Regions from separate parts of the Rahnella sp. AN3-3W3 genome, predicted to be linked through region 3. Evidence: predicted binding sites of a transcription regulator. Region 3 holds the regulator's gene; each other region holds the start of a gene.
The links. Region 3 encodes LexA, which represses DNA repair genes until DNA is damaged. Its sites were predicted from a motif close to TNCTGTATGTACATACAGNA; they were not measured.

Region 1: the regulator LexA is predicted to act here: its motif matches at 1,136-1,155, upstream of uvrB (excinuclease ABC subunit UvrB).
Region 2: the regulator LexA is predicted to act here: its motif matches at 2,201-2,220, upstream of rmuC (DNA recombination protein RmuC).

Annotation. Positions count from the first base shown of each region.
Region 1 covers NZ_JYDG01000127.1:1,131-4,414, forward strand. The annotation lists gene UC15_RS24520 (ABC transporter ATP-binding protein) at 1-291, opposite strand, end outside; gene UC15_RS24525 (hypothetical protein) at 308-736, shown strand; gene uvrB (excinuclease ABC subunit UvrB) at 1,281-3,284, shown strand, end outside.
Region 2 covers NZ_JYDG01000102.1:13,543-16,826, reverse strand. The annotation lists gene ubiE (bifunctional demethylmenaquinone methyltransferase/2-methoxy-6-polyprenyl-1,4-benzoquinol methylase UbiE) at 1-474, opposite strand, end outside; gene rmuC (DNA recombination protein RmuC) at 623-2,158, opposite strand; gene UC15_RS21985 (DedA family protein) at 2,316-2,843, opposite strand; gene udp (uridine phosphorylase) at 3,043-3,284, opposite strand, start outside.
Region 3 covers NZ_JYDG01000006.1:49,692-52,975, reverse strand. The annotation lists gene plsB (glycerol-3-phosphate 1-O-acyltransferase PlsB) at 1-733, opposite strand, end outside; gene UC15_RS03135 (diacylglycerol kinase) at 864-1,232, shown strand; gene lexA (transcriptional repressor LexA) at 1,352-1,960, shown strand; gene dinF (MATE family efflux transporter DinF) at 2,259-3,284, shown strand, end outside.

The sequences.
Region 1 (3,284 bases), on a different contig from region 3:
ACTCATCTGCGAAAAAATCTGCCGCCCCTGAGGTACATAACCGATACCCATCTGTGCGCGGCTTTCCACTGGCAGATTCAGCAGACTTTGCGGCTCTTCATCACGCGATTGCCAGGAAATTGCGCCGCTTTTCACCGGAAGATGCCCCATGATGCAATTGATCAGCGTCGTTTTGCCCACGCCATTTCGCCCGATCAGGCAGGTGCATTGCCCGCGATACAGTTCGAGATTGATGTCCCAAAGAATATGTTTTTGCCCATAGTACTGATTAACGGATTTTACACTTAACATCAGACATACCTCCCTCATGGCGCTTTTCACCGGACTGCATTTTGACGGCCACTGTCATGTTTCTGACATTTATGTTCCGCTGTATGCGCGTTCTACAGGGGAATCCTTCACGAAATCTCTTCAAAGAGTGAATTTGCAACTCTCAGGCCAAGTTTTACCAGGCAGTGATAAAAAGAGACGTTACGTGGCTGTTAACAGGCCACGTACGGATGATTTAGGATTATTCATGAGTATTGTCAGGATTTGGAGATTCGGCGTGAGCCGTTGTAAAAGGAAACTGCACTTTGGCAGTGCCGGTTTCACTAATTTTGGTGCAAGGTTTGCGCCGTTGAGAAGCTGGAAAATCCTGATCAGATGCACTTTTGGGTTTTGCAAGGAACATCCGCTCGGAAATCCAGGCGAAATAGGCATAAATAAGGAGATAAAAAAGATAAAAAATAACTAAAAAAGAGCTCTCAGGCGCTGACGGAGCAAAAAATGGTTTTTTACCAACTCCCGCCGCGCCTGGTGTACTGAGACTTATCCACTATTCCTGTGGATAACCTTGTGCATGAGAGTAAGAAAAGTTGCTACAGACGAGTCAGGACGCGGCTTGCGCTCAGTTTGCCCGTATTCGCAGCTTTTTGATGATGTTGTTTTATATCAATGAGTTAGTTAAAAGCAATACAGGCGTAATTCGTTCGTCACAGTTGTGTCAATCTTCGTCAAGCTGTGGTCAGAAAGTGAATAGCGGTAAATATCGGGATAAAAATGTCAACTGATGGTGAGATTTCTCATTTGCCATAACCTAAAAAAGTGCAGTGGCAGCAAGATGTTAAAAGAGGTGCTGATTTTATCGATTGGAAGCTGGTTTTATATACAGTATTATAACGGCGGTTAAATTTGGACTGGCAAAAATTGCCAAGTCTTTCATACTATTTTTCCCCGAACTGTTCACCGGTTCAGCCCGTACGGCCTTGTGCATTTTCATTTCAGTCAGGTAGCCCGTCATGAGTAAAGAGTTCAAACTGCATTCCGAATTTAAACCTTCAGGCGATCAGCCTGAGGCGATACGCCGCCTGGAAGAAGGGCTGGAGAACGGGCTGGCGCACCAGACGTTGCTCGGGGTGACCGGTTCAGGCAAAACTTTTACCGTGGCGAATGTGATTGCTGACCTGAACCGTCCAACGATGGTGCTTGCCCCGAACAAAACGCTCGCGGCGCAGCTTTATGGCGAGATGAAAGAGTTCTTTCCGGAGAACGCGGTTGAATATTTTGTCTCCTACTACGATTACTATCAGCCCGAGGCCTATGTCCCGAGCTCAGACACGTTTATTGAAAAAGACGCCTCAGTGAACGAACACATTGAGCAAATGCGTCTTTCCGCGACTAAAGCCCTGCTGGAACGCCGGGATGTCATCGTGGTAGCGTCAGTTTCTGCCATCTACGGTCTGGGTGATCCAGACTTGTATCTGAAAATGATGCTGCATCTGACCAAAGGGATGATTATCGATCAGCGAGCCATCTTACGGCGTCTGGCGGAGCTGCAATATTCCCGTAACGATCAGGCTTTCCAGCGCAGTACTTTCCGCGTGCGCGGCGAAGTCATTGATGTGTTCCCGGCAGAATCTGATGATCTGGCGCTGCGCATCGAACTTTTCGATCAGGAAGTCGAACGTCTGTCGCTGTTTGATCCGCTGACCGGTCAGGTTCAGCACGAAGTGCCGCGTTTCACCATCTACCCGAAAACGCACTACGTGACCCCACGCGAACGTATCGTGCAGGCGATGGAAGAAATCAAAGTCGAACTGGCGGATCGCCGTAAAGTGCTGCTGGCCAATAACAAACTGCTGGAAGAACAGCGTATCAGCCAGCGCACGCAGTTTGATCTCGAAATGATGAACGAGCTGGGTTATTGCTCCGGTATCGAAAACTACTCGCGTTACCTTTCAGGGCGCGGGCCGGGCGAGGCACCTCCGACGCTGTTCGACTATCTGCCTGCTGACGGTTTGCTGATTGTTGATGAATCCCACGTGACCATCCCGCAAATAGGTGGGATGTACAAAGGCGACCGCTCGCGTAAAGAAACGCTGGTTGAATACGGTTTCCGTCTGCCTTCCGCGCTGGATAACCGCCCGATGCGCTTTGAGGAATTCGAAGCGCTGGCGCCGCAAAGTATTTATGTCTCGGCCACGCCGGGTAAATACGAACTGGAGAAATCCGGTGATGATGTGGTCGATCAGGTCGTGCGTCCGACCGGTCTGCTGGACCCGATCATCGAAGTGCGTCCGGTGACCACCCAGGTGGACGACTTGCTGTCTGAAATTCGTAAACGTGTGGCGGTTAACGAGCGTGTGCTGGTCACTACGCTGACCAAGCGTATGGCGGAAGACCTGACCGAGTATCTTGAAGAACACGGCGAGAAAGTACGTTACCTGCACTCTGACATCGATACCGTCGAGCGTGTGGAGATCATCCGCGATTTACGTCTGGGTGAATTCGATGTGCTGGTCGGCATCAACTTACTGCGAGAAGGGCTGGATATGCCGGAAGTGTCGCTGGTGGCCATTCTGGATGCGGACAAAGAAGGCTTCCTGCGTTCTGAACGCTCGCTGATCCAGACCATTGGCCGTGCGGCGCGTAACCTCAACGGTAAAGCGATTCTCTACGGTGATAAAATTACCAACTCGATGGCCCGCGCCATTGAAGAAACCGAACGTCGCCGCGCCAAACAGGAAGCGTATAACCTCGAAAACGGCATCACGCCGATGGGGCTGAACAAGAAGATCTCCGACATCCTGCAACTCGGTCAGCCTAAGACCAAAAAGAACAAAGACAAACGCGATGCAGAAGCGGCGCAGACCTTCAAATCGCTTACGCCGAAAGCGCTGGAGCAACGCATCAAAGAGCTGGAAAGCAAGATGTATGCGCACGCGCAGAATCTGGAATTCGAAGAAGCAGCCAATACCCGCGACGAACTGCATGCCTTGCGCGAGCAGTTTATTGCGATTTCA
Region 2 (3,284 bases), on a different contig from region 3:
GCGGAACATTGAACGCAGCGCTTTTTCTTTTTCGGTTACGTTACGCAGACCGAAGGAAATCGTGATGCAGTCAAAATAATTATCAGGGAAAGGCAGGGCTTCGGCGTTCGCCTGTACGTAGCTGACGTTACCGACAATGCCGAGATTGCGCAGCTTTTCGCGGCCCATTTTCAGCATGGAGTCGTTGATATCGGCCAGCACAACTTCGCCTTTCTCACCCACCAGACGGGAGAATTTAGCGGTCAGGTCACCCGTACCACCAGCCAGATCCAGTACACGATGTCCCTGACGGACACCGCTGCAATCAATCGTGAAGCGCTTCCAGATACGATGAATACCGAAAGACATCAGGTCATTCATCAAATCATATTTTGCCGCAACGGAATGGAAGACTTCTGCCACCATTTCCTGTTTTTCATCTTTGGCTACTGTACGAAAACCAAAATGAGTGGTTTCCTGCGTCTGCTTTTCCATTTTATATGCCTGCTTTTTCAGTCGAACTCTTGGGGAGAAGTGTATCAGAACCCATAGGAAAGCCCCATCACCGATGGTGATTCAACATATTGCAATAATTCACACGTTGAATCTGAAATGCCGTGCTGGCCATTCCGGCAAGCGCGGCCTATTGATGCAGGTTTAGCTCGCGCGGGTTCAGTGTCTGTTCTTCTTCCGCATCAGAGGTATCTGGCAGAGATGCGGTATCTTCAGGTTCATTTTCCGCTTTAGCCCTCTCAGCCAGAGAAGGACTGATTGGCCGTTTAACTTCAACACCCAGAGCGCGGAAACTCTCAACCTGTCCGATAAGATTACCACGGCCTTGCGTGAGTTTATTCATCGCAGCGCGATAACTTCCCTGCGCTTTGTCGAGGCTCTGCCCCATCGACTCCATGTCATCCACAAACAGCCGCAGTTTGTCGTAAAGACGCGCCGCGCGATCGGCGATACGTTTGGCGTTCTGGCTCTGGTGTTCATAGCGCCACAGATTACTGATCGTGCGTAACGCCACCAGCAGAGTCGTCGGGCTGACAAGCATAATATTGTGACGGAGCGCTTCGCTGATCAATTCGGGCTCCCGGTCAATAGCCAGCAGGAAAGCAGGTTCAACAGGGATAAACATCAGCACATAATCGAGGCTGCGCAGGCCTGGAAGTTGCTGATAATCTTTGCGTCCGAGCAGGCGGATGTGCCCGCGTACTGAGGCAATGTGTTCATTGAGCGCGATTTCGCGCTCAGCGTCGTCTTCACTGTTGAAATAACGCTCGTAAGCGACCAGCGTCATTTTGGCGTCAATCACCACGTCTTTGTTTTGCGGTAACCGCACCACCACGTCAGGCTGCATGCGGCTGTTGCTGTCGACCTGCACGCTAACCTGCGTCTGATATTCATAGCCTTCACGTAATCCGGAAGCCTCAAGCACGCGGCTGAGCACCACTTCGCCCCAGTTGCCCTGCGTTTTGTTGTCACCTTTCAGTGCTTTGGTCAGGTTGACGGCTTCACGTGCCATCTCGACATTCAGCTGTTGCAGATTGCGGATTTCGTGGGCCAGCGTATGCCGTTCACGGGCTTCCTGTCCGAAGCTGTCCTGCACCTGACGGCGGAAACCGTCGAGTTGCTCGCGCAACGGCAGCAGTAATTTGTCGAGGCTTTGCTTATTCTGTTCGTCGGCGCGACGGCCATTTTGTTCGAAAATCCGGTTCGCCAGATTCTCAAACTGACTGCTGAGACGCTGTTCGCTGTTGATCAGCAGACGCTGCTTCTCCTCAGCCGCCATGCGGGTTTCATCCAGACGGGTGGAAACCTCACGCAATTCTGCCTCCTGAGCACTGTTAATTTCCCGCTGCGCACGCAGTTCCTGATTCAGCTGTTCACACTCGTTTTGCCAGTGCGCCAGCAGTTGCAGTTTTTCCTGACTGGCGGCCTGCAGGCTGTGCAATTTTCGCAGTTCCAGCTCGGCTTCACGCAGTTGCTGCTGGCCCGATAGCCGCTCACTTTTGTGCGTATCATTTTCCGCTTTAATCTGCTCCAGCGATTGTTCCAGCAAACGGCGCTGCGTTTCGTACTCCGTTTGCTGTTGCTGTTGCCGCAAACTGGCGACGAGCCACCCCACCAGTAAGCCAATTAACGCCGCCGCCAGGGCAGTCAGAATGCTGATATCCACGCGATTTCCCTCTTGAAGTCTCTTGCGGCCAAGGTAATGTCAGGCTGTATGGATGTCCAGTCTATTTTCTGTTGCATTGAGCCTTTGCGAGACGTCTTCCAAAAGGGAATTTCTCTGTACTTGCCCCCTTGCGGCGGTCAGCCACTGGGAGCAGGATTCAAAACCAGCGGCTCAGCCACTGAATGCCAAAAGCGCCAGGCGCCAGAATGCCGAAAGCCCAGATAAGCGCCGACGTCACATTGGCAATCTGGAAATATTTTTGCGGCATACCGCAAATCCCCGCGACCAGCGGCACAACAGCACGCAGCGGGCCAAAGAAGCGGCCGATAAACGCGCCCGGCATGCCCCACTTGTCAAAGAAAGCATGACCGCGCACCAGCATTTGCGGATGACGGGAGAAAGGCCAGAAGTTGTCCACTCTGTCCTGAAAATGGTTGCCGACCCAATAGGAAAGCCAGTCGCCAAAGAAAGCACCCGCAGCGGCGGCGGCCCAGATGGGCCAGAAAGGAATACCGGTTTCACCAATCAGCGCGCCCAATCCCAGCAGGATAAAGGTTGCAGGAAGGAGCAGTGACAAAAAGGCCAGAGACTCACCAAAAGCCAGAAAGAAGACGATGGGCGCAGCCCACACCTGATGCGTGCGGATAAAGGTGGTGGTGTAATCGAGAAGGTCATGAACAGTCAAAAATGCAGTTCCTTTTTATCAGAGATACGGAGCGGGAATTGATCAATTATTCCAGACGCATTACTAACATGACCTTAACAGATCTGCTTAACAGGGCAAAAAAATGGGCCGCCAGAGGCAGCCCATCACTATGATGTAGTTTCTTTATAATCCGATCCTTTCCCTAAATCATTCGAGTTGCAGGAAGGATGACGGAAAATCAGATAAGTCGGCGAGCCGCTTCTACAACAATCTTCACCGCATGGCTTTCAGTCTTCTTCATGGTTTCCGCATCAGGGATTTCCTGCTGCGTACGGTTCACGATCACACCGGCAACCATACCGGCGCGCAGGCCCTGGCTGGCGCACATGGTCAGCAAGGTGGCGGATTCCATTTCATAGTTCATGACGCCCATTTCCTGCCACTCTTTCATCGATTCTTTGAAGCGACGGACAACGCGGC
Region 3 (3,284 bases):
GGGCTTTTTCGTGGGAAATTTTCTTGCTGCGGGCTTCGTCTTCGATCGCTTTTTCGATGGCTTTGGAAGCCAGCAATTTATTGAATAAATCCTGACGAGCCGGAAGACGCGGGCCGACCGCTGCCAGACGCTGGCGGGAGAAATGCATACGCGCCACGCGTGCCAGTTTCTGAGCGATGGTTTTGTCGGTGCCGTGCTCTGTCGCCATATAGCGCAGGGAAACGGTATTGGAGAAACGGACAAAACTGTCACGTCCGAGCCACAAGACGGCAAAGAATTTCTGGATGCCATTCAGTACGCGCAGATGCGGCGTATCATCCTGACCTTCACGGCCCGGCGCACGGCCAAACATCACGGAAACCGGCAGCATTTGAATGTCTAAATCCGGATTGTTGCGGTGCAAATCCAGATAGTCGTGGAACAGCTTTACGGATTCCTGCTTCGGCGTGTAATACGAGAACACGCGCGGGCCTTCAGCAATGAAAACATGGCTTGGCAGCAGCGTTCCGTCGATTTCCAGCGGAATAAGGGGATCGGGCAGATTCTCTGCCAGACATTGCGCACGCAACGTCAGCAAGTCTGCTTTGGAGTTGTAAGGCAATACGTACAAAATCGGGCGCGTCGGGTCCAAATGCAACTCGGTAACCGGATCTGAAGGTATGACCTTGCTCTTTACCAGCAATGAGAGTGGTAAATTCAATAATGTGTAATAAAGTCTACGCCAACCTGACATAAAAACGTGAAGCCTCTTGTTAGCCATTTCGCCGCAAGGATACCAGAAAGATCCGTGGAGATCTGTGGTCATATAAAAGCTAAAATACGGCACACTTTTAAGGACAACCCTTCAAGGATCAGTACCCGAAATGGCGAACCAAGTCACTGGATTTACCCGAATTTATAAAGCGGCCGGATATTCCTGGAAAGGATTGAAAGCCGCATGGCAGAACGAAGCGGCTTTTCGCCAGGAAGCCAGCGTGGCTATCCCGTTAATTTTGTTATCTTTCTGGCTCGATGTCAGCACGGTTGAACGCATTTTGCTTGTAAGCTCCGTGATGCTGGTCTGCGTCACCGAGTTGCTCAACAGTGCGGTGGAATGCGCGATTGACCGTATCGGCCCTGAGTTTCACGTGCTCTCAGGGCGGGCAAAAGATATCGGTTCTGCTGCCGTACTTCTGACCATCATATTGGCGATTTTTGTCTGGGTCAGTATCTTTTGGCCGCGATGGTTCTGATCTGGAATCTGTATTCCAGGAATCACCGTTATGCCCTGTTTTTATTCAATCTTAGGTTTTCATTGACCGTTTAGCTGTATATACTCACAGCAAGACTGTATAAACAACCAGGGGGCGGAATGAAAGCTTTAACGACCAGACAACAAGAGGTCTACGACCTTATTCGCGATCATATCTCCACCACCGGTATGCCACCGACTCGCGCAGAGATTGCATCGCGTCTGGGTTTCCGTTCTCCCAATGCGGCGGAAGAACACCTGAAAGCGCTGGCACGTAAAGGCGTTATCGAGATTGTCTCCGGTGCATCTCGTGGTATCCGTCTGCTGATGGAAGAAGAAGAAGGTTTACCGCTGATCGGCCGCGTTGCCGCCGGTGAGCCGCTGCTGGCACAGCAACATATCGAAGGGCATTATCAGGTTGATCCGGCGATGTTCAAGCCGAGCGCCGATTTCCTGCTGCGCGTCAGCGGGATGTCGATGCGTGATATCGGTATCCTCGACGGCGATTTGCTGGCCGTGCATAAAACGCAGGACGTGCGTAACGGCCAGGTTGTCGTGGCGCGTATCGATGATGAAGTCACCGTGAAACGCCTGAAAAAGCAGGGCAGCGTGGTGCAGTTATTGCCTGAGAACAGCGAATTCCAGCCGATCGTGGTGGATTTACGCGAACAGAATTTCAGCATTGAAGGGCTAGCCGTAGGCGTCATCCGTAACGGCAACTGGATCTGACCTTCGTACTTCGAGCTGCAGACGCGTTGGCTGCGTGCGTTTACCCGAATCACTGACTCATGTCAGCTCATCGGGATTCTCTTACTTGCCGCCTTCCTGCAACTCGAATTACTCGCTCAGAAATTGCTGAGTCAGAAATTGCTGTGTCAGATAGAGAAGACTAAAAAACATTGAATATGGATGGCGGCCGCCTCTGGCATCCATGTGAATTCAAAGAGAAATGCGTTTCTCTCATCATCGCCCCTTTCGGGGCGATGTCATTTTAGGCATAACCTGAACCTCCGGCATGAGATTCTCTATGCAACATCATTCCCTGCGACAATCATTCAAAAATACCTTTCTAAGCCCCGCGGATAAAGCACTCTGGACCCTGGCGTTACCGATGATTTTTTCCAATATCACGGTGCCTCTTCTTGGTCTGGTCGATACCGCAGTGATCGGTCATCTCGACAGTGCCGATTATCTCGGTGGTGTGGCGGTTGGTTCGATGGTCACGACTTTCCTCTTCATGATGCTGCTGTTTCTGCGCATGAGCACCACCGGCATGACCGCACAGGCGCTGGGCGCAAAAGACAATCAGTTGCTGGCTCGTGCTTTTGTGCAGCCCTTTTTGCTGGCGGTGCTGGCCGGTGTCATCATCCTGTTATTTCGCCATCCGCTGATGGAGCTGGCGTTTCATGTCGTGGGTGGCAGTCAGTCGGTGCTGGAACAGGCGAGGCTGTTTATCGAAATCCGCTGGTACAGTGCGCCTGCTTCTCTGGCGAATCTGGTGATCCTCGGCTGGTTGCTGGGCATCCAGTATATTCGCGGGCCGGTGATTTTGCTGATCGCGGGAAATCTGCTGAATATTATCCTGGATATCTGGCTGGTAATGGGGCTGGGGCTGAACGTACGTGGTGCGGCGATGGCAACTGCCAGTGCAGAGTATTTCACGTTGTTCATCGGGCTGTATTTTGTCTGGCGTGTCATGAAACGACGCGGTATCACCGGTTCAGAAATCACCAGTGCGTGGCGCGGTAATTTGCGCCGTCTTCTCGGACTTAACCGCGACATCATGCTGCGCTCATTGCTGTTGCAGCTATGCTTTGCCTCACTGACCATACTGGGTGCGCGGCTGGGCAGCCATATTGTGGCGGTCAACGCTGTTCTGATGAACCTGCTGACCTTTACCGCATTTGCACTCGACGGCTTTGCGTATGCCATCGAAGCCCATTCCGGTGAGGCATTCGGTGCGCGCAATCGCGAAAAGCTGCTGAACGTGTGGCATGCCGCGTGCCGTCAGGCCGGACTGGTGGCGCTGGCTTTTGCGCTAATTTATGCCGTA